DNA from 2 places in the Microbacterium sp. Y356 genome. Region 2 is predicted to be linked to the other one. Evidence: riboswitches for the same ligand, from Rfam matches in the RefSeq annotation. Region 2 holds a riboswitch; the other holds the start of a gene.
The links. Region 2 has a riboswitch for FMN ahead of ribD (bifunctional diaminohydroxyphosphoribosylaminopyrimidine deaminase/5-amino-6-(5-phosphoribosylamino)uracil reductase RibD). Riboswitches for the same ligand answer to the same signal wherever they lie in the genome.
Positions count from the first base shown of each region.

Region 1: it holds a riboswitch for FMN, as region 2 does, so the genes downstream of both, pnuC (nicotinamide riboside transporter PnuC) here and ribD (bifunctional diaminohydroxyphosphoribosylaminopyrimidine deaminase/5-amino-6-(5-phosphoribosylamino)uracil reductase RibD) in region 2, are expected to answer to the same signal.

Region 1 covers NZ_JCAIUE010000001.1:2,063,328-2,077,642, forward strand. The annotation lists gene AC1C2Q_RS09935 (DUF7927 domain-containing protein) at 1-1,720, shown strand, start outside; gene AC1C2Q_RS09940 (hypothetical protein) at 1,914-2,336, shown strand; gene AC1C2Q_RS09945 (alpha/beta fold hydrolase) at 2,444-3,307, shown strand; gene AC1C2Q_RS09950 (hypothetical protein) at 3,304-3,657, opposite strand; gene AC1C2Q_RS09955 (alpha/beta fold hydrolase) at 3,724-4,497, shown strand; gene AC1C2Q_RS09960 (DedA family protein) at 4,514-5,266, opposite strand; gene AC1C2Q_RS09965 (glycosyltransferase) at 5,302-6,627, opposite strand; gene AC1C2Q_RS09970 (fatty acid desaturase family protein) at 6,671-7,771, opposite strand; gene AC1C2Q_RS09975 (DUF4342 domain-containing protein) at 7,818-8,186, opposite strand; gene AC1C2Q_RS09980 (RNA-binding S4 domain-containing protein) at 8,348-8,575, opposite strand; gene zapE (cell division protein ZapE) at 8,630-9,586, opposite strand; gene AC1C2Q_RS09990 (J domain-containing protein) at 9,607-10,551, opposite strand; gene pnuC (nicotinamide riboside transporter PnuC) at 10,551-11,267, opposite strand; FMN riboswitch at 11,341-11,469, opposite strand; gene AC1C2Q_RS10000 (hypothetical protein) at 11,605-12,333, shown strand; gene AC1C2Q_RS10005 (pyridoxamine 5'-phosphate oxidase family protein) at 12,444-12,875, shown strand; gene AC1C2Q_RS10010 (HNH endonuclease signature motif containing protein) at 13,024-14,315, opposite strand, start outside.
Region 2 covers NZ_JCAIUE010000001.1:673,417-687,731, reverse strand. The annotation lists gene AC1C2Q_RS03425 (LacI family DNA-binding transcriptional regulator) at 3-989, shown strand; gene AC1C2Q_RS03420 (alpha-hydroxy acid oxidase) at 1,000-2,229, opposite strand; gene AC1C2Q_RS03415 (ABC transporter ATP-binding protein) at 2,226-2,951, opposite strand; gene AC1C2Q_RS03410 (branched-chain amino acid ABC transporter ATP-binding protein/permease) at 2,954-4,705, opposite strand; gene AC1C2Q_RS03405 (branched-chain amino acid ABC transporter permease) at 4,705-5,580, opposite strand; gene AC1C2Q_RS03400 (ABC transporter substrate-binding protein) at 5,609-6,784, opposite strand; gene AC1C2Q_RS03395 (Fe-S protein) at 6,996-7,358, opposite strand; gene ribH (6,7-dimethyl-8-ribityllumazine synthase) at 7,436-7,912, opposite strand; gene ribA (GTP cyclohydrolase II) at 7,909-9,183, opposite strand; gene AC1C2Q_RS03380 (riboflavin synthase) at 9,180-9,809, opposite strand; gene ribD (bifunctional diaminohydroxyphosphoribosylaminopyrimidine deaminase/5-amino-6-(5-phosphoribosylamino)uracil reductase RibD) at 9,809-10,843, opposite strand; FMN riboswitch at 10,897-11,041, opposite strand; gene AC1C2Q_RS03370 (Fpg/Nei family DNA glycosylase) at 11,119-11,982, opposite strand; gene AC1C2Q_RS03365 (TetR family transcriptional regulator) at 12,067-12,681, opposite strand; gene AC1C2Q_RS03360 (GNAT family N-acetyltransferase) at 12,887-13,456, opposite strand; gene mfd (transcription-repair coupling factor) at 13,507-14,315, shown strand, end outside.

The sequences.
Region 1 (14,315 bases), 1.4 Mb from region 2:
CTACACGGTCACAGTGACGAGCGACGGCGAGGGTGACTACACGACTGAGGATCCCGCCGTGGTCACGGACGACATGTCCGATGTGCTGGACGATGCGACCTACAACGGCGACGCCGTTGCGGTGGCATCCGATGGCTCGGAAGTTCCCGCACCGTCGTACCTGTCGCCGATGCTCGGCTGGTCTGGTCCGCTCGCGACCGGCGAGTCGGTGACGATCACCTACACGGTGACCGTGACCAACCTCGGTGATCACGACATGATCAACACGGCCAGCCTTGTCCTTGACTGCGCCGAAGGCGAGATCTGCGACCCGCCGATCCCGCCGGTCGAGGTGCTGCTTCCCTACATCACTCCTGCGAAGGCGTCTGACCCGGCTTCGGGTTCGACGGTCAACGCGGGCGATGTGGTGACGTACACCCTGTCGTGGACGAACAGTGGTCTGGTAGCCGGCTTGGTGGATTCGACGGATGATCTGTCGGATGTTCTCGATGATGGTGAGATCACCAGTGAGGTGGTGGTGGATGAGGCTCATGCTGACTCGATCGCTGCGGTGCTGGATATGGATGCTCAGACGCTCCGGGTGACCGGGGACTTGGCTCAGGGTGAGACGGTGACGGTGACCTACCAGGTCACGATCGGCGCTGACGGTGAGCGAGGCAACAACATGGCCGGCAACGTCCTCACCCCGGACGTGCCGCCGTACGTGCCGCAGGAGGACTGCGACGACTGCGAGCCGTTCGTGCCGCCGATGACGGAGCACCCGATCGGTGAGCTGGATGACTGGAAGACAGTCGACCCGGCATCGGGTTCGACGGTTCAGGCCGGTCAGGTCGTGACGTACACCCTGTCGTTCGAGAACACGGGTGAGGCGCCCATTGACGTGAACCGTGATGACGTCCTCACTCAGGTGTTGGATGACGCGGCTGTGACAACGGCGCCGGTGTCTTCGGATGCTGCGTTGACGGTGTCGGAGATCACGGATGGTCGATTCACTGTGGCCGGTTCTTTGGAGCCGGACCAGCTGGTCACGGTGACCTACACGGTCACGGTGAACGCGGATGGTGCGCGGGGCGATGACCGTTTGGGCAACTTCCTGGTGAACACCGGTGAGGAGCCTCAGACGGAGTGTGTGCCGGCTGATGGTGAGCGTGCGGACTGCACGGTCAACAACGTCTCTGCCGTGGTCGTGTCGAAGTCTTCGGACCCGGTATCGGGCACCGAGGTCGCGCAGGGTGAGAATGTCACCTACACGCTGACGTTCGAGAACGTGTCGACGGATGCTGACGCGGCTGGGGTGGCGATTGATTACACCGACCACATGGTTGATGTGCTCGATGATGCCACGCTCCAGGCGGGTCCGACTTCCTCTGCTGAGGCGGTCACGGCAGTGGCGGATAGCGACACGATCCGCATCACCGGTGCTGTGGCATCCGGCGATACGGTCACGGTCACCTACACCGTCACGGTGAAGGCGTACGACGAGCAGGGTAACCACGCATTGGGTAACGTCGTCGCGATCACCGGTGAAGAGCCGGTGTGCGCGCCCGACAGCCCGCTGTGCACTATCCATGACCTGCCCAAGCCGCCGCCTCTGGCAGCGACTGGTGGCGAGGTTACTTGGTGGGTGCTGGCAACAGCGCTGATCCTCCTCGCAGGTGGTGGAGCGCTCATGGTCGCTCGCCGCCGACGTACTGAAGAGAATGTCGATTTGATCAGCTGACGCAAGTACGGTGTCCCGCTTCCGACATGGAAGCGGGGCACCTTGCCTTAGGGCACTAAAACTCTGGGGGCCGCACCCTTCTTACCTCCCCCGGGGGACGGCCCCCAGTACCTTGCCGGCGCTCCGCCGCCGTCACAAGGAGTCAGGAAGTCATCGCCAGCCAATCTCAACCCGTGGCAGGTACCGTGACACTGTGAACACTCCTAGCCGAGTCCTTGTCGCGGTTGTCGCGGGCGCATCCATGGCCCTGCTTTCGGGGTGTTCAATGGATGTCGTGCTCTGGGGACCTGACGGTGCTCGCGTCATCAACTCGACCGAAGAGCTCATCGACGCCGCATCCTCGGGCGAACAACAAACGCTCGCCTGCGAAGACTCCACGACAGACTTTGGTGACTCGCCGGCGTGGGAGGGACTCAGCGCGGGGGAACCAGAACAGTTCAACGCTGAAACCTCCGTCGATCGGCCCTCGTTAGACGCCGCGTGGAGGATCAACCTTGAGGGATCAGCCAACGGGCATGCATCGGGTGAGGTAAGCCCGACTGATGTGTTCTATCGCGAGGCTGACAACGGCCTTTGCGTCGCGGACGTCATTTGGCAGACGATCGATCTCGGGTAGGTTTCCGAAGGCAGACGCGGCGGCCTGGACGGTGGCTGACGTCGCGACAGTCGGGTCTCGTCCCGGCTCGCTACCCTGGAAAGTACGACGACCATGGGGAGAAGACCGTGACCGCTGACTGGAGCCGCACCGCCGAGGGTCTCGAAGGTCGCGTGCTGGAGCGCCGGGGCACACCGCTTCACTACTGGGTCGGGGGTGATCCGGAACGTCCGGCGATCGCCTTCCTGCACGGCGCGACGATGGATCACCGAATGTTCAACGCCCAGATCCCGGCGGTACTCGGCGACTACCGCGTGCTCGTCTGGGATGCGCGTGGCCATGGCCGTTCACAGCCCTTGGGGATCGAGCATCCCTCTATAGAGGACTACGTCGATGACCTGATCGCGGTTCTCGACGACGCTGGCATCGACCGTCTCATCCTCGTGGGCCAGTCGATGGGCGCATATGTTTCGCAGCACATCGTCCGACGGCATCCCGAGCGTATAGAAGGGCTCGTCATCGTCGGCTCGACTCCGATCGCTTTCCCCTTGAGTCGAAGTGATCACATTGCCGTGCGGTTCATGGCTCCCAGTTTCCGCTTCTGGCCCCTCGATCACCTGCGCCGTTCTATGGCGAAGGTCACCTCCATTCGAGAGAAAGTGCAGGCCTACGCACTCGACGCTATGGGTGTGATCGGGCGGCGTGATCTGGTCCGTATCTTCGCTGCCGTCGCGACAGCCGTGCGTCGGGACGGGTTTCCCGACTTCCGGGTCGATGTGCCCTTTTTGCTCACTCATGGCGAGAGTGACGGGACCGGGAACATCCGAAAGGATGGCCCGAGTTGGGCTGCGAGCGATCCTCGGATCGATTACGTTGTGATTCCGGATGCCGGCCACAACGCGAACCAGGATAATCCGCAGGTCTTCAATCGGGAACTGCTCCGATTCTTGACAGTCCACGGTGGGGCAAGGCCTTCGGGACGCCACTCTTAGTTGTTGAGCCCCAGACCCTGCAGCAGTGTCGTCAGTGCATTCCCGATGCCGTGTGCCGCGAAGGACGTGACAACGATCGCGATAAGCGCGTTGGCGAGAATGGCGCCGATGCTCAAACGCCGCACGATCGATGCAATTAGGAGGCTGACCACAGTGGCGATCGCGATCGTCTGTCCCGCAACCACGGCAAAGGCCATCCGCACGTATGCCTCGGCATCCGGTGTTTCAGCGCTCGTGGTGAGAATGGCAAGGGTTACGGGTATGAGAACCACGCCGACGATGAGCAGTGCGCGTGCTTGCCAGATACCTCGCCGCTTCTGAACGGCAGGTGCGTCAGTCGTCGTGGTCATGCTCTTCACCCTAACTGACGGCCCCACACCCTTGCCAGTGTCGGTGGATCGTGGTTTCTTGGTGGCATGAATACAACGACCTCTGCCGACGGGATCACGATCGCCTTCGAGCAAGTGGGGGAAGGGCCGACCATCGTTATTGTGGGCGGTGCCTTCTCATTGGCTACCGATGGCGGGGCGCTCGCGAGCGCCCTTGTAGACGTAGGCTTCCGAGCTGTCACAGTAGACAGACGTGCTCGAGGGGCAAGCGGCGACAGGCGAGGGTCATCGCCCGAGGACGAAGCCAATGATCTTGCCGCCGTGATTGAAGCGGTCGGTGGCGACGCGATCGTGCTCGGACACTCATCCGGCGCCGTACTCGCTCTCTTCGCAGCCTCCAGAGGGGTTCCGATCCGCTCACTCTTTCTCTCAGAGCCGCCGTTCCGATTCGGCAATGACGAGCCCGCCGCAGATCTTCCCCAGCGTCTGCAGAAGCTTGTTGACGATGGCAAGAGCGACGAAGCGGTGGTCACGTTCCAACTCGAAGGAGTGGGGTTGCCACAAGAGATGGTGCAAGCGATCCGGCAGAGCGATCAGTTCCCCGCATTGGTGCCGCTCGCGCAGTCGACGGTATACGACGCGAAGTTGACGGCGCAGGTCTCGACGCCCACGGCGGAGATGTTGTCGGTGTCGCAGCCGGTCACGATCCTGCGAGGTGAGCAGACCTTCCCCATCCTCGTTACGGCAGCAGATCGGCTCGCAACTGAGATCCACGGAGCAGAGCTCGTGATCGTCCCGGAATCGATCATGCACAGGCTTGATCCCGGCGCGACTGCCAGGGCGGTGCGGGAGCGCGTCTGACGATCGCGCGCTCCGATCAGGCCTGAGGGGTGGTCGTGAGTGGTATGCCGTACCAGTCAGCCGAAGAACGCGGCCGATGCGCTCGACGAGCCCTGCTCACGGGCCGACGCCCCCGGCGCTCCACGGCATCGCCGTCTTTTGAGTCGTGCGCCTCGATCGACGCTGCGGCCGCGGTTCGCCGACGGCGTGCTGCGCCGACGCGATCAATCACCAGACCGATCACGAGGGCGAGTACGACGCCCAGGACTGAGCTCAGCAGCGGCTGATCGCCCAGCCACTGACCCGCGAGGACGCCGATTGCGACGCTGTACACCGCCCAGCTCGCCGCAGCCAGCGCGCTCAGCGGAAGGAAACGCTTCCACGAGTAGCCCAGCGCTCCGGCGGACATGTTCACCGCCACCCGGCCGACGGGAATGTACCTGGCCCCGAGAATGAGTGGTGCACCACGAGTCTTCAGTGCCTGCCCCGAACGCTCGAAGGCCGCAGAGACGCGCGGCCCCCGCATCCAACGGAAGCGCGTCGTTCCGACTTGGCGACCGATGGCGTAGGCGATGTTGTCGCCGATCATCGCGCCCACTGCGGCGACGAGACACAGCAGCAGTACCGTCGGAAACGCCCCGGTCGACGCGGCCACGGCGGCAGCCGCGACCAGCACCGTCTCGCTCGGCACAGGCGGGAAGAAGCCGTCGATCACGGCCACCGCAAACATGACGAGCAGCAGCCACGGTGATGCGGCGGCCTGAAGAATGAAATCGTTGATGACGTCCATGAGATGAATGTAAGAAGACGGTGCCCACGCGCACATCACTCTGAGGTATCGACGAGCCCATACTTCAGAGTGGTCCGCCTGCGGGTGCGTACCCTGGATGCTGTACGTGTGGAGATCCTGTTGGGGCGGCCGGATCTCGGCATCGGGATGGCAGATCTGCGGGTTTGGGCGTCCTCGTACAGAGTCTCGTACTGCCGCACGACTGCGCTGGCCTCGTGCTGAGCTGCCCGCGCAACAGCATGCGCGCTCATCACCCGGTAGTCGTCCTCGGAGAGAGCGAGAATTCTCGTGATCCTTCGGGCGAACTCAGGAGCATCATCGCGCGTCACGAGGTATCCCTCGACTCCGTCGTTGGCCAGGTGGGGCAACGCCATCGCGTTGGCGAGGACCACCGGTGTGCCCGACGCGAGCGCCTCCAGAGTCGCAATGCTCTGAAGCTCTGCCGTCGAGGGCATCACGAAGACCGTGGCCGAGTGGTGCATTGCCGTGAGCTGCTCGTCGGACACGTGCCCACGGAATCGCACCAGATGGGCGATGCCCAGACGTGCGGCCAGCACTTCCAGCGCGGCACGTTCGGAGCCGTTGCCGACGATCTCCAGCTCGACGCCGGTGTTCCGCTCCATCATCGCGAACGCCCGCAGGAGCGTGGCGACGTTCTTTTCGGGATCCAGGCGTCCGACGTATAGGACGGTCGACTGTCGAGGTTTGGCCTGCTTCGGGGAGAACCGGTCGAGATCGACGCCGCAAGAGATGGGTGTTACCGAGGCGATGCTGGTGTGGCGCTCGAGGTAGCCCGCCGCGATGGGTGTGGGGCTCGTGACGATGTCGGCACGCGCGTACACCGAGTCGGCAAGGCGCCATCCCATACGACCGAGTGCGGACACCATGCGCGTGGGCACTCCGCGGACGGAGGCGACGTTGTCGGGCATCACGTGGTTCGTCGCCACTATCGGGATGCCGCGATCGTGCGCCTCGTGAGCGACACCGCGCCCGATGTCGATGAAGGACTGCAGGTGGACGATGTCAGGGAGCACTTCGTCGAGGATGCGTCTGGCCTGAGGGCGCACCGCCCACGGCGGCGGAATGCGTGCCCATCCATGTCGCGGCAGTCTGACACTGCGCAGACGATGCACGCGGATCGCCTGCCCGTCGATGATCTCGATGTCGCCAGACGGCGTCGAGAATGAGGTTGACGGTGCGATCACGTGAACCTCGTGTCCGCGCCGAGCCAGTCGCACGGCATGGTCGCGGGAAAACCGGGCGGCGCCGTTGATGTCGGGTGGAAACGTGTCTGTTGCGATGACGATGCGCAGCCGTCGGGAAGGAAGGGCTTTCGCGTTGGTTGCTGTCGAGATTGTCATGATCCCCTGTCCTTCTGGTCTGTGGCCGGTTCGGTTCGAGGGATCATCCACGTCGGTACTCCGCAGCCATCGGGCAATCGAAGGGGTCGCGGGCGGCGAGACCGACCCTGTTCAGATATTCGATGACGATGCCATAGGAGCGCCGCAGCGTCGTCTCCGTGTAGGGGATGGCGCCTGCGGCGCAGTATGCACGCACGATCTCGCGGGCCTTCGCGAGGTGCGGACGGGGCATCGACGGGAAGAGATGATGCTCGATCTGATAGTTCAGACCGCCCATCAGGGTCGTCGCCCACCAACCGCCGGAGATATTGCGCGAAGTGCGAACCTGCTTGGTGAAGAAGTCCAGTCGCGCATCCGGCGCGATCACCGGCATGCCCTTGTGGTTCGGAGCGAACGAGGCGCCCATGTAGATGCCGAACACCGCGAGCTGTACACCGAGGAAGGCCAATGCCCAGGCGGGCGAGAGCACCGAGAAGACGGTGATCAGCACGATGGCGTGACGGATGCTGAGAACGAGGAGTTCACTCGCACGATGCTTTACTGGCCCTCGCGAGAGCAGGTGCCGCATGCTCAGGTAGTGCAGGTTGATGCCCTCGAGCGTGAGCAGAGGAAAGAACAGCCAGCCCTGCCGCTGCGTGATCCAGCGCCGAGCGCCTCGTGCTTCGACGGCGTCCACGTCGAGGAAGGAAATCGTGTCGACCTCGATGTCAGGGTCGCGGCCGACCCGATTCGGGTTCGCATGATGGCGGCTGTGCTTGGAATCCCACCACGAATAGCTGAGGCCGACGAGCGCCGCGAGGGGACGCGCCAGCCGGTCGTTGGCGGGACCGGTGGTCAGGATGGTGCGGTGCGCTGCCTCGTGTGCGAGGAATGCGAACTGAGTGGCGACGATCCCGAGACCGGCGGCGATCAGGAGTTGAAGCCAACTGTCGCCGAGCGTGAAGAACCCGACGAGCAGAAGTCCGGACGCGGCCAGCAGCACGGATCCCACCAGAGCGTAGAACCACGGCGTGCGGGCGAGCAGCCCGCGGTCCCGGACCGCGTTGGCCACTTCCGTGTACGCCCGCGCGACGGGCGGGAACGTGTCCCGCCCGGCGAACGTCTGGCGAATCGGTCCCAGTTGGGAAGTCACGCCGGTGGTCATGTGCGGTCCGATCCCGCGCTCGTCGGCGGGCAATGAGGGCGGACGCTCACTCCGCGGTCTCGGTCGACGGTGCGGTCTCGATCGAGGATCCCGACTGGTGTGACGGTGGAGCCTCATCCGGCACCGTGGTGTCGCCGGTCTCGGTCTCGGTCTCCCGGCGCTCGACGCCGATCGTGACGCGGGTCACAAGGGCGGCGACGGCACTGAGCGCGACGAGCACTGGGGCGAGGATGACACCGGCGGCGGCGACCGCGACGCCTGCCGTCAGCGGTACCTCGAGGATCGTGTCGCCGTTGTCGTGCTTGATGAACAGCCGGCTGACGTTGCCGTCGTGGATGATCTCGCGCACCTTGGTGAGGAGGTCGTCCCCCTTCACCTTGAACTCCTCGTAGCGGGTGCTGGTGGGCTCAGTCATGACTGCGTTCCGTTCTTTCATTCGACCGGCGTCTCCGGCCATGTCTGAACTTTAGGAACGTGGTGATATCGGGGAAATCACTCCCCGGTATCAAAGTCGTCTACCCCGGTGGTACTACGGTGCGCACGTCAGGCCCTGCGCCGCGACACGAACAACCGCCCTCAGGGGCGAACGCGAACCGTGCGCCCCTCGAATTCGACGAGGTCGCCGTCGTGTAGCTGGCGTCCTCGGCGGCGCTCTTCTTCGCCGTTGACGGTCACATACCCGTCGATGATGACCTCCTTGGCGTCGCCACCGGAGTCGAGCAGCCCGGAGAACTTGAGGAACTGTCCGAGGCGGATCATCTCTCCGCCGATGGAGATGTCGTCGATCGGGTCAGCATTCGTCATTCCTTGATGCTAATCGCGTTCGCGTCAGCGGGCGACGTTCACAACCGGTGGCGATCAGTGCCGGAGCAGCTGCAGCCTGCTCACCATCCGGAAGGCGTCCGGCCTGGTCGTGGCTCCGGAGAGGAAGTCCGCCAGAGCGTGCGTTGACACGAACGTCGTCGGCACGTCGAGATCTGCAATCACGTCGATCACGTTGATGAAGCGCTGTTGTGCTTCACGGTCGACATCCGCGAAGCCGGGTACATCCGTCACGACCCAGCGCGGGTGGATGCGCGCCCACTCCAGATACTCGATCGTCGAGGTCGGCGTCCCGCAGAGCTGATGGAACGAGATCCAAAGCTCGTTATCGCGGATGGCGAGCACGGGGAAGTCTCTGTCGCGCACGTGCGAGAGGGTCGCCTCGTCAGTGGTTGGGGCGGGCGCGGGTGGGGTTCGTGTCCAACTGCCCGATGCGAACCCGCTCGAGTGGGAGTGAGGGACGGCGCGGTAATCGGTGGGGCCGGCGAGTTCGAACGCCTGCATGTGCTGCGTGATGAGCGCGATGCCCGGCTCGAACATGTGGTGCCAGGTCGGGTTCGGTAGCAGACCGACGGGAGCATAGTTCGAGGTGGCGAGCACGATCAGATCCTGCGGAAACACGTGTTCCAACAGTCGGGTGAGCAGCCGGGCATCACCAGAGTCATGAACATGGAACTCGTCGAAGAACAGCACTCGGGCGTCGCCGACGATGTCGTCGATTGCGCTCTCGACGGCATCCTGCTCGTCTCGACGTCGATGGATGCTGCGGTGCAGAGCATCAAGGAACCCATGGAAGTGCACGCGGGTCTTTCTGCGCGTCGGCATCGCGTCGAAGAAAGCGTTCGCGATCCAGGACTTCCCTCGCCCTGCCGGGCCGTGGATGAATAGGCTGCCGTCCGCGCGGGTGACCCGTGCGAGCTCTGCGACCAGCTCGCGCTGTGCGTCGTCGAGCGCGAACCCGGATGCCGTGGCCTTCGCCTCGACTGCGGTCATGAGTTTGGTCGACCCGATGTTCACACGAACCGCACCGTGTGCTGCAGCCGAGTCCGCACATCGAACAGCTCGTTCCCGCCGATGTCGCGTGCTCCGGGGACGCCACGGCGCAACACTGTGTGCAGTGCGCTGCGGCGCACGACGACGACCGGTGTGCCGCGGATTTTTCCGAGTGTCGTGATCGCCTGATCCAGGTCGTCGTCTGGGAGGACGATGATCGCACCGCCGAAGCGGACGCGTGCGGCTCGTGCAATGACACGCATGCGCGCGAGGAGGGCTGCGATGGGTGCGTCTCCATCGACGGACCGGGCAAGGATCTCTCCGCGCCGGAATCGAACGATCTCGCCGAAGTCCTCCGAGAGCACGCCGTACAGGCCGGACGGACTGAGGATGACGTGGTCAAGCTTGTCGCCCGCGCCCTCGCCGGCGGCCACATCGTGCCACACGGTGAATCCCATGCCGAGGTCGGACACCGTGCGTGCGGTCTCTTCTTCGGCGAGAGCGTCCGCAAGCATGCGGCGCAGCTCGCGCGGCATGGAGCGCACGAGCGCCGGGTCATAGGGGTCGGGGACGTCGACGCCGTGGCCAGCCCACTCACGGATCAGCGTCAGATAGCGCTCGCGACGCCAGCCGCCCGGATGCCCGTATGACCGTGCCCGCGGACGGGTATCGGTGCGCGAGGCTTGGGCCCGCCAGCCGCTCCAGTTCTGGTCCTGGCTTTGTCCCGGAGACGCCGGATTCGCGGCACCGAAGCCGTGCCCGCGGTCGTATGAGGCGCGCCTCTCGACGGTGCCGATGAGTTCCCAGGCGCGTTGCACCTGGATGAACTCCGCCGCGTCGCCGCCGGTGTCTGGATGCGTCTGCCGCAGCCTCAGACGATAGGCCCGTCGCAGATCGTCGTCATTTGCGGCGGGGTCGACACCGAGCACCTCGTAGGCCGAGGCGGAAAGCGGGCTGTCGAACATCACTCACTATTGTCCCCCGGTGAAACCACCCGGGGATCCGGCATGAGTGTGTCGATCTTCGGCTTGGCATTCGCCTGCGCCCGTGCCCACACGACGAAGCCGATCGCAGTGAAGATGCCGTAGAACACGTACATGAATCCGGTGGCGTAGTAGCCGGAGCTGAACAGCAGCGGTACACCGACCACATCGACGGCAATCCAGATCAGCCAGAACTCCGTCCAGCCCTTGGCCATGCCGTAGGTCGCGAGCAACGAGCCGACGAAGGTCCAGGCATCCGCCCAGACCGGCTCGTACGATCCGAGCACGCGGAACAGGGGAGTGAGCGCCACGGTGCCGAGCACCAGAACGAGCACGAGTCCAACGCGGGCACTGTTCGGCGCCCAGCGCGGCGTCACCTGCCCGCCGTCGGCCTTTGCCTGGCGCCAGCGGTTCCAGCCGTAGATCGCGACCGCAATGAACATCACCTGGCGTCCGGCCTGCCCGAGCAGGTTCGGCAGCGAGTGATCGGGGTTGAGAATCGACCCGAGGAAAACCGTGAGCAGCAGCAGGTTGCCGACGATGCCCACCGGCCACGCCCAGATCTTGCGCCGCATGCCGCCGAGAGCGCTGGCTAAGCCGAAGATGTTGCCCACGACCTCGCGAATCAGCAGGGTCTGCCCGCCGGGCAGTATCCACTGCGAGTTGAAGGCGTCGACCAGCCAGTGCAGGAAGTCCATGATTCTCCATTCGGCTGCGATGCCGCCGAGGGAGCGTGAGGACAGCTGCATGCGTCGCCGCATGCAGTCCACCCGTGTGCTTCTTCCATCCAGACTTTGACTGTCGGTACCGGAATTTCACCGGTTCAGCCTCAGCCCCGGAGGGCTTCGGGTCGCGGACTATGACCGCCGGTTCGGAATTTCACCGACCCCGGAGCACGTGTGTGTTCATTCGGAAGAATACCTGAGGATGGATGCTGCGCCGACTCTTCCTGCACTGTTTTGACCTCATGCGAGTTGTACACGGATCGTGGATTTCTCCCGATTGTTGGCCGCGTGGTGGCGCAACGATGGCGGTATGACAGACCACGACACCCTGAGGGGTGAGAGCCTCATCCACCTTCCCTTCGTCTCGGCCGAGGACAGCGACGAGCTGGCCGAGTTGCTGTTGGGCTTCGTCGACGACCTGCCTGAATTCGGTTTCGTCGTGCCGACGAGACACATCGGATCGACTGTGCGACGGTTCGACGAGTACCGACCCACAGCCTTGGCGATTCCGCTCGTCGAGACGATCCTCGACGCAGAACTGCCGAGACCGACCGACCTTGAGCTTCGTGCGCAGCTCATTCTCGTCAGTGATTTCGCCACGGTCCCCGAGACGGTGGCGACGCAGATCGCCTTCGGGCGCCGAGCGGGTGAGCAGGTCCTTCGCAAACATGGGCGATTCATCGAGGGCGCGCGCCGAGACGGGGTGTCCTTGGATGAGTATGTGCTCGGGCTCGACCGAATGGATGCCATTCCGAAGGACCGTACATACCGACTCTTCCGAGGCGAGTCGGTCGAGATACCTGATGCGGAGCGGATGCAGCGCGGCATCGAATTCCTGCGCATGACGGTGGCATCCATGCCGGAGTCGTTCCGTGCGCCGCTGCTCAGCGCGCTTGCCTGGTTGCATTGGGCGAGCGGGCAGCGTGCGATCGCGATGGCCTACCTCGCCGACGCGACGCGCGTCGAGCCGGACAACATCCTTGCTAATGGCTTGACCGCGTTCTTCGCCTCGACGACGCCGGAGTGGTTGGGGGTGTGACTCGGTACAGGCTTCGAGCATTGCGCCGTCGTGCGTGGAACGAACCATGATGGTCTTCCCCGGGCTCGCCCGCTGATATCTCGATCGAGCGCCATCGGTATGGTGTTCGGATGGATCTCGCCCAACTGATCGAGTACGTCCGCGAGCAACGCGCCGGCGTGATCTCGACGCTCGGGGGTGACGGCCGACCGCAGGCGGCATACCTTCCGATCGCGGCGACTGACGTTGGCGAACTCGTCTTCGACGCGAAACCCGACTCGCGCAAGATCGCAAACATCCGGCGCGACGCACGCCTCGCTGCTGTCGTCGGTGGGGTGGATGGGACGACCCTCCAGATCGAGGGTTCCGCGGACCTTCCCGAGGGAGACGACCTCGAGCGCTGCCGCACCGAGTATCTTCGCGCCTTCCCCGAGTTCACCCAATCGCTTCACAGCGGAACAGCCGTGGTGGTACGAGTGCAGCTCACCTGGGCAAGGTTCGGTGACTTCCGAGCGGATAATCCGGTCGTCGCGGAAGTGCCACTCTTCTCCAAACGCGAGTGACCGGCATCTTGATCGTGCTCGTGGGTGGTCGTGGTCGTGGTCGTGGTGGTCGTGGGTGCTCGTGGGTGGTCATGATCGTGGGAGATCGTGCCCGCGGCGCGGAGGCAGATGTGGCACGTGCCGCATGTGCGGGCTCAACGGGTCACCGTCACCAGGCACTCCACGCGCGGTCGCGTTCGGTGTCAATGGCTTCGTCGATGGCGGTGTAGTTGTGGTGTGGGGATCGCCAGCGGGCGTAGGGGTCCCACCAGTGGGGGCCTCGGATTTCGGGCATGCCGTTGCGCATGCGGATGAGCCAGAGGTTCTCGTCGAGGGTGCGGTGGTGGTGCCAACATAGGGGTACCCCGTTGCTGGTGTGGGTGGGCCCGCCGAGGGCGTGTTCGGTCACGTGGTGGATTTCGCACCATTCTGCACGGATGTCACACCCGGGGATGAGGCATTGTCGGTCGCGGAGCACGATCGCCCGGCGTTGGCGGGCGTTGAAGATCCGCGCGGTGGTGCTGATCCCCACGATCGCACCGTGTTCATCGAATAGCACGCGTTCGATGCCGCCTGCGCATGCGGTGTGGTCGGCGGCCCCGAGGGGCACGTCGTATCCGGCGCCCTCGACCGTGGCGCGGCCGGTGCGGTGGACGTAGTCGTCGGCGTTGACTGAGACGACGAGGGTTGGTGCGGCTCCACCGAGGGTGGGCATGCCATCGGATGCGGCTGCGACCACGATGATGCTCGCGAACGCGTCGTGCCGTTTCTGCGCATGCGTGCGAAGATCAGCGGCGTGTTGTGGGGGCGAGGCGGCTTTGTGGTCCGGGAGACCGTCGGCACGGCCGGAGAGATCATCACTCTCACTGGCGGGGGCGGTGCCGGGTGCCGTGCTGTACTTGGCGGCAAAGCGGTCACGGTCAGCAGTGGAACCGTCGCCGTTGGCACTGTCATCGTCTGCACTGTCACTGTCGGCGCTACTGTCGTCGGAACCATCGTCGTCGTCGCGGTCATCGCCGGCACTGGCATCGTCGGAATCGTCGCCGATGTCGCCGTCGTCGGCGCTGGCATCGCTGGCATCGTTGTCTTCGTTGTCGGAACCAGCGTTGTCGGAACCAGCGTTGTCGGAACCAGCGTTGTCGGAACCAGCGTTGTCGGAACCCCCGTCGTCGTCGCCGCCGTCACCGTCACCGTCGCCGTCGTTGGACGGACGGAACCGCACCGCGCCTCCCGCACTGGCCTCGTCGTCGACTTTGGGGTTCATCAGACTGTCGAAGAGTTTCTGTAACTGCGCCGCGACTTCCGGGAGGAGCTCACCACGCACAGGCACGGACCCGTCCCGGAGCCGCCCGATCGTGAAGAACCGGCGGCGCTTACCTGCCCGGTCTTTCGGCTCCGCACCATCCGGATCCAGGCGATCGATGATGTGCGCGGTCAACCCGGCCAGCTCATCCGTTGTGG
Region 2 (14,315 bases):
CGATGGAGGACGTAGCCCGTGAAGCCGGTGTCTCAGGGCAGACCGTCTCACGTGTCGTCAACGCCCGCGGCTACGTCGGCGAGGCGACCAGGGTCAAGGTGAACGCAGCCATGGCGCAGCTCGGCTATCGACCGAACAGCGCGGCCCGCGCCCTCCGTTCGGGGCGTTTCCGTGCAATCGGCGTGATCATGTTCTCGTTCAGCTCATATGGGAACCAGCGCACGCTCGATGCGATCGCCGTCCGCGCGGCGCAGATGGGGTACGCGCTGACGCTGATCCCGGTGGAGTCGAGCGCGCAGGAGACGGTGGTGGGGGCGTTCCATCGGATCGACGAACACGCGGTCGACGGCATCATCATCGTGATCGAAGCACATCAGCTCGACGAGGCCGAGGTAGAGATCCCGGAAGGATTGCCGGTCGTAATCGTCGACTCAGATCGTCGCTCCACCCACCCTTTCGTCGACACCGACCAGGCAGAGGGCGCGCGTCTGGCCACCGAACATTTGCTGGATCTCGGTCACGAGACCGTCTGGCACGTAGCCGGTCCGTTGAAGTCGTACTCTGCTGAGCGCCGTCGTGAGTCCTGGCGGATGACCCTCGAAGAACGCGGACGCCCGGTCCCCGAGGTGATGCAGGGGGACTGGAGTGCGCGATCTGGCCACGAGGCCGGTGTGCGTCTGCGGGACATCGACGGTGTAACGGCCGTGTTCGCTGCAAACGATCAGATGGCGATCGGCCTGGTGCGCGCGTTCCACGAATCGGGCAGGCGGGTGCCGGTCGATGTGAGCGTGGTGGGCTTCGATGGCCTCCCGGATGCCGCGGAACTCTGGCCGCCGTTGACAACCGTGCAACAGCATCCGGAGAAGGTCGGGGCGCTCGCAGTGGATGCACTACTTGCGGAGCTGGACGGCGGGCAGCGGATTCAGACCCCGCTGGTGGGCACCGAACTCATCATCCGCGAAAGCACAGCCGCGCCGCGCGTGCGCTGAATCCGTCCGGTTATGGCCGGCCTAGACTCACTCGACCGCGAAGCTCCGACACGGTCGAGACGCCGGTCAGTTGCATCGTTCGCACGGCTTCTGCGCGCATAATCTCCAGCATTCGGTCGATGCCGCGCTCGCCGCCGGCCATCAGGCCGTACAGGTAGGCGCGCCCGACCATGCAGGCGTCTGCGCCGAGACCGAGCGCAGCGAGCACGTCTGCGCCCGAGAGGATGCCGGTGTCGAGGAAGACCTGCGCCTTGCCGTCGACGGCCGCAGCGACCTCTGGCAGCAGTCGCAGGGGAGTGGGTGCGCGATCGAGCTGCCGTCCACCGTGGTTGGAGACGACGAGTGCATCAGCGCCGGCATCCACCACCTGGCGGGCATCGTCGACGGACTGGATGCCCTTGACGACGAGCTTGCCCTCCCACTGCTCACGGAGCCAGGCGAGATCGGTGAAGTTCAGCGTAGGGTCGAACATCTTCGCGACAAGTTCTGCCACCGTGCCGTCGAACGAGCGCAGGCTCGCGAACTCGATCGGGTCGGTGGTGAGCACGTTGATCCACCAGTTCGGATGCAACGCGAAATCCCACATCGTCTTCAGATTCAGCGACGGTGGAATGGTCAGTCCGTTGCGAGAATCTCGCAACCGGTTTCCGGCGACAGGCGTGTCAACTGTGAGCACGAGGGTGTCGAAGCCGGACGCCCGCGCCTCCTCGATCAACTTCAGCGTGCCCTCGCGGTCCTTCCACAGGTACAGCTGGAACCAGTTGTCGCCAGGGGCTTCCTGCTGCAGCATCCGCGGGGAAGTGGTTCCCATCGTGGACAGGCTGTACGGAATGCCCGCCCGCGCGGCCGCACGTGCGACCGCGATTTCGCCCTCATGGTGCATCATCCGGGTGAAGCCGGTCGGCGCGAGGATGAGTGGGAACGATGCCGGACGACCGAGGATCGTCGTCGAGGTATCGACGACGCCCACATTACGCAGCACCCGTGGCGAGAACTCGACGGACGCGAACGCCGACCGTGCCCGGCGCAAACTCAGCTCGTCCTCTGCGGCGCCGTGCACATAGTCGAACACCGAACGTGGAGTTCTCCGCCGGGCGACGCGGGCGAGATCCTTGACCGTCAGGGCCGCGCGCAGCCGTCGTTCGACGGGGTCGAGCACCGGACGGCGGAACCCGAGCAGCGGGGCGACCGCACTCCACGTGGGAATGCGGCGACGGATCTGCCGCCGTGTCGTGCTCACTTCGTGGTGCCGCCGGTGCCGAGGTATGCCTGGATGATGTCATCATCGGCCAGCAGATCGGATGCCGCACCGGAGCGCACGACAGACCCGTTTTGCAGAATGTGCCCCTCGTCTGCGGCCTGAAGCGCCCGCCGGGCGTTCTGTTCGACCAGAAGCACAGTGGCGCCAGTGGCGCGGATCTCGGAAATCACCTTGAACACCTCATCCACGATCTTGGGCGCCAGCCCCATGGATGGTTCGTCCATCAGCACCAGGCGTGGCTGCGCGAGCATCGCTCTGGCGATCGCAAGCATCTGCTGCTCGCCACCTGAGAGGGACCCGGCCGCCAGAGCGCGGCGTTCGCCGAGCACCGGGAATCGCTGGTACATCTCATCGATCGCCGCTCCTGCGCCGCGGCCGACGGATCGGGCGCCCATCTGCATGTTCTCCGCGATGGTCATCGTCGCCAAGATCTGGCGACCCTCGGGCACCTGTACCAGCCCGCGAGGAACCAGTTTGTGCGAGCGTGTGCGGGTGATGTCATCGCCGTCGTAGGTGATGGTTCCCGATGTCGGACGAACCAGACCGGAGATGGCGTTGATGATCGACGACTTTCCGGCGCCGTTGGCGCCGACGAGTGTCACGAGCGAGCCGGGTGCGACGTCGAAGGAGACGCCGCGCACGGCCTCGACGCGTCCGTACGAGACGACGAGGTCCTTCACGCTGAGGAGTGAATCAGCCATGATCATCGGCCTCCGTCTGTGTTTGGGGCTTCGCGTGTGGCTTCCGCCTCATCCGGGGCATCCGTGTCGGAACCTTCGGAAGCTTCAGCGCTCTCGGCGGAGCCGAGGTACGCGTCGATCACACGCTCGTCCGCCGCGATCTGCTCTGGCGTGCCGTGTGCGAGCACCTCACCGAAGTTCAACACGATGATGTAATCGCAGGTGCCGAGCACCATGCCGACGTTGTGCTCGATGAAGATGATGGTCAGACCGTCTTCGGCGAGCGAGCGGATGAGGGTCGAAAGGCCCTCCGCCTCGACATGGTTCATGCCGGCGGCGGGCTCATCAAGGATCAGCAGCGACGGGTCAGCGGCGAGAGCACGTGCGATCTCCAGACGTCGCTGGTCGCCGTAGGACAGCGCCTTAGCCGTGACATCCGCCTTCTCGAGCAGTCCCACGCGCCGAAGGCACCGTGCGGCGTGCTCAAGTGCCAGACGCTCATCGCGGCGTGCAGATGGCAGCCAGAGCAAGCGGCGCAGGAAAGTCGGCTTGGCGACCAGGTGTGCGCCGATGAGAACGTTCTCGAGCGCAGTGAGGCGATTGAACAGCTTGGAATGCTGGAAGGTGCGCGTCACACCGGCCGCGGCGAATTTGTGCACCGGCGTCTTGCCGATCTGCACGCCGAGCACGGTCGCCGTCCCCGCAGACGGCGGAATCAGGCCGCTGATCATGTTGACCAGCGTGGTCTTGCCTGCGCCGTTGGGGCCGATCAGACCGACGACCTGGCCACTGCGCACGGTGAGGTCGACGCCGCGCACAGCGTGCACGCCGCCGTACTCCTTCGATAGGCCCTTCAGCTCGGCGATGACCTCGCCCGCGGCGGGGTGGCTGCGGCCGGTGGCAGGTGCATCAACGTCGAGCGCGCTCACATCGATGCGCTGCTTGCGGCGCGGGATCAGGCTGGCGATGCCACCCGGCAGATACAGGATGACGATGAGCAGCAGCAGGCCAGACAGGAATGGACGGATCCAGCCTGCCTCGATTCCGATCATGCGCTGGATCTCGGGAAGCAGCGTTTGGAACCCGCTGCCGAGGATCGGGCCGAAGAAGTTCGCCGTTCCACCGACCACTGCGGTGACCAGTCCGTCGATCGCGGTCTCGAAGGCGAAATCCTCCGGTGCAATGAGGCGCATGTAATACGCCCACATGACGCCGTAGAGCCCTGCCAGGACGCCAGCGGAGACGAACGCGGTCAGGCGGTGACCGCCGACGTTGATGCCGATCGAGCGGGCGGCGAGCTCGTCTTCACGGATCGCCTCCAGGGCGCGACCGTAGCGGGAGCGGGTCTGACGCCAGAACCAGTAGGCGACGATGATGAGCACGATCCAGGCGATCAATGGCGTCATGATCTTGGGCACCGACATGCCCTGGGCGCCGCCAGTCCACTCGGCGTTCAGGATGAAGATGCGCATTGCCTCGGCGAATCCGAGCGTTGCAATTGCGAGGAACACTCCGCGCAGCTTCATCGTTGGCAGGCCGAGGATAAGCGCAGCCAGAGCGCCGACGACCATGCCGACGAACATCGAGAACAGCAGCGTCGGGATCGGACCCCACTCGGTCGGTGCAGGTGCGATGCTGGCGGCGACGAATGCCGACAGACCTGCGAACCCGGCCTGGGCGAGGCTGAGCTGTCCGGCGATGAGAACCGCGTAGAACGAGAACGCGAAAACGCCGTTCATCGCGATGAAGACGAGAGTCGACTCGGTGAAGAACATCAGACTTCTCGGACTTTCCGCTTGCCGAACAGCCCCTGTGGCCTGACCAGAAGGATCAGGAACAGCAGGGCGAAAGCGATGAGGTCACGCCAGCTCGATCCGATGTACTGGATCGTGAACACCTCCGCGATTCCGAGTATCAATCCGCCGACCAGCGCCCCTGGTAGGGACCCCATACCGCCGACGATGATGACGGCGAGACCCTTCAGCTCGATCGCCGTTCCCATGCCGAGCTGCGCGCTGTTGACGTTCAGGGCAAACAGCACGCCCGCCACCGCGCCGAGCGCGGTGGAGATCGCGAACGTCATCGACGTCACCCGGTCGACATTCACACCGAGCACTCGGGCGGCAGCGGGGTTCTCCGCGACCGCCCGCATCGAACGGCCAAGAGACGATCGCTTCACCAGAATCGTGAGCGCGATCATCAGACCGAGCGAGACGGCGAGGATCGCGAGCTGAAGGTAGCTCGCGGTAACCCCGCCGATCTCAACGGAGTCGTCCGACACAGTGCCCGCGGGGAAGCGTCGCGTGTTCGGGCCGAAGAAGGCCTGCAGCAGCGCAATCACCATCCCACCCAGCGCGATCGACGAGATCAGCCCGGCGAAGTGCGCGTCCGGCCGATCCCTGAGCGGCCGGAAGGCGATGCGCTCGATGAGTAGACCCAGGATCCCGCCGAACAGGAACACCAGGATCAGCACGACGCCGATCGGTAGGTCATAGGCATCGGTGAGCCAGATTCCCACGAACGCTGAAGCGGCGAACGCCGAAGGGTGGGCCAGGTTCAGTCGATCCAGGATGCCGAACACCAGGGTGAACCCGATGGCGAACAGCGCATAGATCGAACCGAGGAACAGGCCGTTGAGCAGTTGCTGCATGGTGCTTCCTCAGGGAGGGGGGAGTCGGTCAGTTCATGACCGTGAAAGAGCCATCCTTGACGATCTGCACGACCGCGGGGTGCTCGGCGTCACGGTCGGCGTTGATGGTCAGCGAGCCCAGCGGGGTCGCGAGATCCTTCACCTGGGTGAGGCCGTCCTGCACGTCAGTGCGCTCGCCGGAGCAGTTCATGCGGACCGCGTGGTCGATGACCTTCAGGCCGGTGTATGCCTGGGCCGCGAACTGGTCGGGCGCCGAGTCGTACTTCTCCTCGAATGCCGCCATGAAGTCGGTGTTCTCGGGGCTGTCGGATGCCGAGTTCCAGGCAGCGCCGACGATGACGCCTTCGGCAGCGTCGCCGGCGTCTGCCATCAGCTGGGGGTTGTTGAAGCCGTTGCCGCCGATGATGGGCTGGTCGATGCCGAGTTCACGGGCCTGTGTGACAAGCGGGATGGCTGCCTCGATGAGAGCCGAGACGACGATCGCGTCGGGCTTGAGCTCCTTCGCGGCCGTCAGCAGGCTGCGGAAGTCGGTGTCGCTGACCGAGAAGGTCAGGGTGTCGAGGATCTCGACGCCCTGCTCTTCGAGAGAGGACGACATGACGTCGTAGCCGGACTCGGTGAATGCGTCGTCGTTGCTGTACATCACGACGACCTTCTCGAGGCCGAGCTTTTCGGTGGCAGCCTCGATCGTCTGCGGGATGACCTGGCCCTCGGTGAGCGAGTCGCGGAAGACGAAGTCACCCTGGGCGGTAATGCCCTCGGCAGTGTTCGAGATCGCGAGCACCGGGAGGCCGGCTTCCTGTGCGACGGGCTGTGCCTGGAAAGCGGTGTTGGAGAGGGTCGGGCCGATGACGACGCTGGTGCCGTTGCCGGCGAACCCCTCGAAGACGCTGATGGCCTGACGCGGGTCGGTGCCATCGTCCTCGATCGTGAGGTCGTAGGCGACTCCCTCGCCGGCGTTGAGCTCTTCCAGCGCGAGTTCGAGACCCTTCTGCTGTGACTCGCCGTAGCTGGCGGCACCGCCGGTCAGGCTCAGCGCCGCACCCACGGGGACGGTCCCGTCGATCACGCAGCTGTCGCCGCTACCGGAGCCCTTCAGCGCACCGGCTTCACCACCGGACTCACCGCCGTCACCGGCGGCACAGCCGGTGAGTACGAGTGCGGTAGCAGAAAGGACGACGGCGGTACGAAGCAGATAGCGCATGAGATTCTCCGAACGTGAGGCATGGATGAATTAGCCGCAGATCGGTTCCAGCTCAATATTGGTGGAGCGTCTCGTGTGGGTGCGCGCCTCAGCCTCGGTGATGGGCGCGCGTTACGGCAACGGGTCGATTATAGGGAAGATGCAGTGGTTGCTGTCGGCGGCCACGGCCTGTCGTCACGAGCGATGCGCGACTGTTATCCGCGAGACGCTATCAGCGCCAGAGCAGCCCGATGCCCGCGTTTGTGAGCGTGAGGATGCCGACGAGCCAGAAGACGGCGGGTGCAATGGCCTCGCCGCGCTTTTGACGAGCGGAGCCGATACCGAGCAGCGCGCCGATGATGATCAGGACGACGAGCTTGACGCCGACCTTGATGTAGAAGCTCGCTCCCGGCTCCCACGAGATGCCCCAGGGAGCTGCGAGAGCAAGGCCAGCGAGGCCGGCGATCAGCAGCCCGATGTCCATCAGGCGAGTGAACTCTCGCTTACCACCGAAGGCCTGAGCCGCCCAGGCGCCGAACAGCACGGCGAAGCCGATGATGTGGATGAAAACGACGATCAGGCGCAGAGTCTCCATACGCTCACAGTAGGCCCGGTGAGGGAATTTCGCCAGCAAGGCGAGACTCACCAGTGCCGAGTCAGCGGGCGTGCGGCTCAGCCGCGAAGTGTCTTGAGGACCAGGGCCGTCCGCAGTGCGGCATCCGCAGCCTCGGCGCCCTTGTCTTCCTTCGATCCCTCGATGCCGGCACGGTCCAGTCCCTGCTTCTCGTCATCCAGGGTCAGCAGGCCGAAGCCGACCGGCTTGCCGGCATCCAACGACACTCGGGTGAGGCCGTCGGTCGCCGCCGCCGACACGTACTCGAAGTGCGGGGTGCCACCGCGGATGATGACGCCGAGGGCGACGACGGCATCCGCTCCACCGGCGAATGCGGCTTGGGCCGCGATCGCCAGTTCGAATGACCCAGGCACGCGCACGAGCCGGTGCGTTGCGTGCGCAGCGTTGAGTACCCGCTCGGCCCCCGCGATCAACCCATCGGTGATCACGTCGTGCCAGGTGCCGGCGATGATGACGACGTTCAGTCCCGTCGCGTCAATCTGACCCGCTGCTGTGGGTGCTCCTGCGCCGCTCATGCGTTGTCCTTTCCGAGGGCGAGCGCAGCGGCCAGATCGGCGTCGCCGATGATGTGGCCCATGCGGTCACGCTTGGTCTCGAGATACTGGTGGTTGTTTGGTCCGACGCCGACGATCAGCGGCACCTGCTCGATGACGTCGAGGCCGAGTTCGCGCAGCTGGTTCACCTTGTCGGTGTTGTTGGTCAGCAGACGGATCTTCGAGATGCCCAGATCGCCAAGGATGCCGGCCGCCGCCGCATATTCGCGAGCATCTGCAGGCAAGCCGAGGGCGAGGTTCGCATCGACGGTGTCGAGTCCCTCTTCCTGAAGACTGTAGGCCCGCAGCTTGTTGATGAGACCGATGCCTCGGCCCTCGTGGCCGCGCATGTAGATCACGACGCCACCGTCCTTCTCGATCGCGTTGAGCGCGGCGTCCAACTGCGGGCCACACTCGCACTTCAGCGATCCGAACGCCTCACCGGTCAAGCACTCCGAGTGCACGCGCACGAGAGCCGTGTCACCCAGTTCTCCCGATACGGCGGCGATGTGATCGGTTCCGGTCACGCGGTCCTTGTAGGCGAGGAACCGGAAGGTGCCATGTGAGGTCGGCACCGTGGCATCCGCTCGCAGACTCACACGACGGCGGCCCTCTCGTGACGAAGTCACCGGGGCATCCAGTGGGTCGATCTCGTCGAGATGCGCGATCAGCTGTTCGATCGTGATGACCGGCACGTTGTCACGCTCGCCCAGTTCGATGAGGCCAGGCATGCGCATCATGCTGCCGTCCTCGGCGACGACCTCGGCGATCGCGCCGACCGGCTGCAGGCCAGCAAGTCGCATGAGATCCACGGCGGCCTCGGTGTGTCCGCTGCGTTCGCGCACGCCGCCGTCGACGGCGCGCAGCGGCAGCACGTGACCGGGCCGGATGACACTGGTCGACGTCGAGGCCGGATTCGCGAGCACGTTCAGCGTGTGTGCGCGGTCGTGGGCGCTGATGCCGGTTGTTACTCCCTCAGCGGCATCCACACTGACGGTGTAGGCGGTCGAGCGAGCGTCCTCGTTGGTCTCCACCATCGGCGGGAGGTTCAGCGTGTCGGCCAGATCGGCCGGCATCGGTGCGCAGATGAAACCGGATGACCAGCGCACAGTCCACGCGACCCATTCCGGGGTGGCGAGTTCGGCCGAGAGGATGACGTCGCCCTCGTTCTCACGGTTCTCATCATCAGCGACAAGGACCGGACGGCCCGCACGCAGCGACTCGAGGGCTTCTTCGATAGTGGAAAGGCTCATCGCGAGCCTCCTTCCGAGATAGCCCGAAACGCGAGCAGGCGCTCCACGTGACGGGCGAGGATGTCGGTTTCAAGATTCACGCGGTCGCCGACGATGCGGGATCCGAGGGTAGTGGCGGTGAGCGTCTCCGGGATAAGGGAGATTTCGAACCACGCGTCATCCGCTGAGGCAGCGCTCACTGCGCTCACGGTGAGCGAGGTGCCGTCGACGGAGATGGATCCCTTGTCGACGACCAGAGGGGTCAGATCTGTGGGCAGCGAGATGCGCAGCACGCTCCACTCGGCGCCAGGACGCACGTCGACCACAACGCCGGTGCCGTCGACGTGGCCCTGGACGATGTGACCGCCGAGCCGTGCGCCGACCGGCATCGCCTTCTCGATGTTGACCTTCGTGCCCACGGATGCCGTGGCAAGTGCCGACACATCGAGTGTTTGCTTCATCACATCGGTGTCGAAGGTGTCTGCGCTCGAGCCGACGACCGTCAGGCAGACTCCGGACACTGCGATGGACTCGCCGTGCACGGGGTCGTGCGTCGCCTTCGGCGCGCGAACTGTGAGGCGCCAGCCGTCACCGGACGGTGCGATGGCGGTGATCTCACCGATCTCCTCGATGATTCCGGTGAACATCAGCGGACTCCTTCGTTCTGCGGTTCTGTGAAATGGGCGACGGCAAGCATGTCGGGCCCGAGCGGAATCCACTCGTCGATCGTGAGTCGGCGCGCGTCGTCGATGGTGGGCACACCAATGTCGGCGAGTGCGAGACGATCGCCGCCGAGCAAGACCGGTGCGATGTATGCGAGCACGCTATCGGCGAGTCCGGCCGCGATGAATGCGCTGGCGAGCGTCGGGCCGCCCTCGATGAAGACGCGGTGGATGCCGCGGCCATGAAGGTCAGTGACCACTGCGTGCAGGTCGTGGGTGTCGTAGAAGAGGGACTCATGGGGGTGACGGCGTACGGCTGCATCCGCCGGGGTTGCACGCGAGCCGATGATCACCGGGATTGGCTGATGCGCGTACAGGGCGTCGCCGTCGCGTGCAGTCAGCGCGGGGTCATCGGCGAGTACGGTTCCGGTACCCACGACGATCGCGTCTGCTTCTGCGCGTCGGCGATGCACATCGGCGCGGGCGACGGGTCCGGTGATCCACTGGCTCGTACCGTCATTCGCGGCTGCGCGCCCGTCGAGACTCTGCGCCCATTTCACTGTGACGTGCGGGCGGCCCAGCCTGTGTGCGGTCAACCAATCGGCGATCATGGCATGGGCAGCGTCAGACTGCTCACCGGATTCGACCTCGACCCCGGCGTTCCGAAGTCGCTCGGCTCCGCCGCCGGAGACAGCGCCCGGATCATCGAGCGAGTAGATGACGCGCGAAATCCCCGCATCGATGAGGGCGAGAGCACACGGGCCGGTGCGACCAGTGTGATTGCAGGGTTCAAGTGTGACGACCGCTGTCGCGCCGCGCGCCGCTCCTTCAGGAAGCTTCGACAGCGCGTCGACTTCAGCGTGCGGGGTGCCAGCGCCGTGGTGCCAACCCTCGGCGAGGATCTCGCCGCTGGGGGAGAGGATGACTGCGCCGACCTGAGGGTTGACGCCCCGGGGGCCGCGCATTGCGAGTGCGAGCGCGCGCGTCATCGCGTGGCGTTCTGTCTCGTGCACTGTCATCCGTCGTCCCTTGGTTTCTCACTCCGGGGGTGACAGACGGCGCGCTCGCGCGCATCGTGCTGCCTCCCTTCCGGACTAGCGAGATTTCTCTCGCATCACCGTCGGTACCGGAATTTCACCGGATCGGCACTTCGGAAAACCGAAGCGCTCGCGGACTGTCACCGCCGGTTCGGATTCTCACCGACCCCGGAGCACGTTGATGCTCAGTGTACTCAACACGCTCGCGCGCATTTCATTCCGTGTCCGGTCCATCGATTCCTGAACCTGCAGAAGGATCACTTCAGCAGTCGCGAAAGCCGTCGATCGGCGAGTGGTTTCCCACCGGTCTGACAGGTGGGGCAGTACTCCAACGACCTGTCAGCGAAGAACACGCTGCGCACAGTGTCGCCGCAGACCGGGCAGGCCTCACCCCGTCGAGCGTGCACCTGCATCCCTCGTCGTTTGGCATCCTTCAGATCGGCCGGCGGCTTCCCAGATGCTGCGGCCACAGCATCCTTCAGCGTCTCCTTCATCGCGATGAACAGGCGCTCGGTCTCGTCATCGCCGAGCGTCGCGGCGATCGCATACGGGGACATGCGTGCGGCGTGCAGAATCTCATCCGAGTAGGCGTTGCCGATACCTGCGATCACGGACTGGTCGCGCAGGAGGCCCTTGATCTGCGTGCGACGACCTTCCAACAGAGCTGCGAATGTGGATCGGTCGAACGACTCGTCCAGCGGATCCGGACCGAGCCGGACGATGCCCGGCACATCCCGCGGATCACGCACCACATAAACGGCGAGTGACTTTTTCGTCCCCGCCTCTGTGAGATCGAACCCGCTGTCGTCATTGAGGGCGACGCGGAGCGCTATCGGTGACTTCCCCGGCTTGATCAGCGTCGTCGGCAGCAGTTCATACCAGCGCAGCCAGCCCGCCTTGGCGAGATGGAACACGAGATGAAGGTCTTCGCCACAAGAGAGCACGATGAACTTGCCGAGACGAGCGGATGCCGTGATCGTCGCCCCGTGCAGGGCAGTGTTCGGCGGGTCGTAGGTCTTCAGCGCAGCAATGGCGCCGATGCTCGTGCGTGTAATCGTGCGTCCGACGGCGCGCTCGCCGAGGAACGTGACGAGCCCCTGAACCTCCGGCATCTCCGGCATGTCTTCATCATGTCACCGGCATCCGATAGGAGGGAAGACTGTCCAGTGGCGTTGCTGTGCACAGCGAGCGAGGCCCGACGTGCGTCAGACCGCGCCGTGTAACAGTCGGATGCTGGCGATCTCGACCCGCTTGATGGCGTCGAGATCGCCGCGCAGGAGCGCGATCAGAGAGTTGAGGAAGATGCCGTCGAACAGGGCGTACGCGGAGACAGCGTCGACAGTGGGCGTTGCGTTCTCGAGTTCGCAGTAGCGTTCGATCACGGCCCACACCATATCGCTGAGGAGTTTGTCGATCGCGATGATCGTGTCGCGGAAACCGATGTCGAAGAGTGACTGGTTGCGCAGGTCGTACCAGAGACGGTGCATGTCGGCTTCATCGCGGAGAGTCGCTGACATTTCTGCACCGAATCGCTCGGCGAGTTCGGTCCCGGTGCGGGACGTCTCGACGATCTCGTCATAGCGTCTGGCGCACTCCGACTTGTACTGCCAGATCGCCTGGCCGATCAGATCGTCCTTGTCCTGAAAGTAGTAGTGCAGGATGCCGAGGGAGAGACTCGTGTGGGCGGCGACGTCTCGCAGCCCGGTTTGCGCGAAGCCACGGGCAGCAACTGCAGCGAGCGCGGCGTCCGCGAGCTCGTGTCGTCGTCGCGCGAACTTGTCGAGACCCGACTTGTCTGCGCGCACACTGACGCCGCTCATCTCTCCTCCTCCAACAGCGATGTGGAAGCGATCATACTCCCGATCACGGCGGGAATCGAGTGGTCTGAACGGGTGTCCAGGTTCCCCTTGTCACGTGTCCAGAAATCTGCTCGCCGCAGTCGCCCTTGCCGATCGATGGCTCTGCGGCACTCCTTGGCTCGGCAGCGAGCGCGTCGTGATGCGTTATGACCGGGTCGGCTCGTGATCAGGGCTGAAGGATCGCCCACTCGACCGGAGTGCGGTCATCATCGCGCAGAAGCCCCGCGACCCAGCCATCATCACGACCACGCGGGCTGGTGAGCGCCTTCCGCATCAGCCCCTCGTAGTGGAAGCCGAGGGCGCGCGCCGTGCGTGCGGAAGGGATGTTGCCGGCAACGGCGCGCCAGGCGATGCGGGCGAGTTTCAGCTCGGTAAAGGCCCAGTCGATCACGGCGAGTGACGCCTCGACCATGAATCCCCGGCCTCGCGACTCGGCTGTCGCCCAGAACCCGATCTCAGTCGATCCGCCGCTGGCGTGCGGGGTGATGTGATGTAGGCCGATCATTCCGACGAGCACCTCGTGATGGAAGACGCCCCAGACGCTCTCTTCTCCGGATTCCCACGACTCGGTGACCAGCTTCACGAAGCCTTCGCCGTGTTCACGCGTGTACGGGCTCGGAACGGTGGTCCACCGGGGGATCTCCGGATCCTGACACGCTGCCGTGATCGCATCGACGTCAGCGGTGGCGGGGGCGCGGAGGGTGAGGCGTTCCGTGTGTAGCGTGACCTGTTCCATCACGGCATCATATGAGAGCCGCTGTCTGAGGTGCGCATTAGACTCTTCAGGTGACTGTTCCGGGGATTCTCCGCGCCTTGGAAAGGGCGACTCTGTACCACGACGCCCTCGCCTGGGCGCAGACCGACGCTGACCTCGGCCTCGTCGATGGCCTCGACGCGCCGACGATCGCGGGGCTGTTGGAGAAACGCACTAGCGCGGGGCATCCCGCATCCATGCTCGTCATTGCACCCACCGGGCGACGAGCTGAATCTCTCGCGGCGGCGCTCGGCTCCTATGTGCCGGATGCCGAGATCCTGAGCTTTCCTGCATGGGAGACGCTGCCGCATGAGCGATTGAGTCCGAGTCCTGACACGGTTGGCCGACGCCTCGAGACGCTCCGCCGCATCACGACCTGGGAGGGCCCACGTCCGCTCATCGTCGTCGCCTCGGTGCGCGCCGCGTTGCAGCCGATCGCCAGCAATCTCGGCGACACCGCGCCGCTGGCGCTCGTTCTCGGCGGTCGTGACCTCGAACTGGACGACGCCGTCGAGCAGCTTGTCGAGCGCGCATACTTGCGCGTCGACATGGTGTCGCGTCGCGGTGAATTCGCCGTGCGCGGCGGCATCCTCGATGTGTTCCCTCCGACGAGCGAGCACCCGTATCGCGTCGAGTTCTTCGGCGACGAGATCGACCAAATACGTGCATTCTCGATTGCGGATCAACGATCGCTGCCCGGTGATGTCGACCGAGTGGATCTGCCTGCGACCCGTGAGTTGCTGCTCACGGCGGAGGTGCGCGATCGTGCGCGCGCGCTCATCGCCGGTTTCCCCGCGATCGCCGGGATGCTGGAGAAGATGGCAGAGGGCATCCCCGTCGA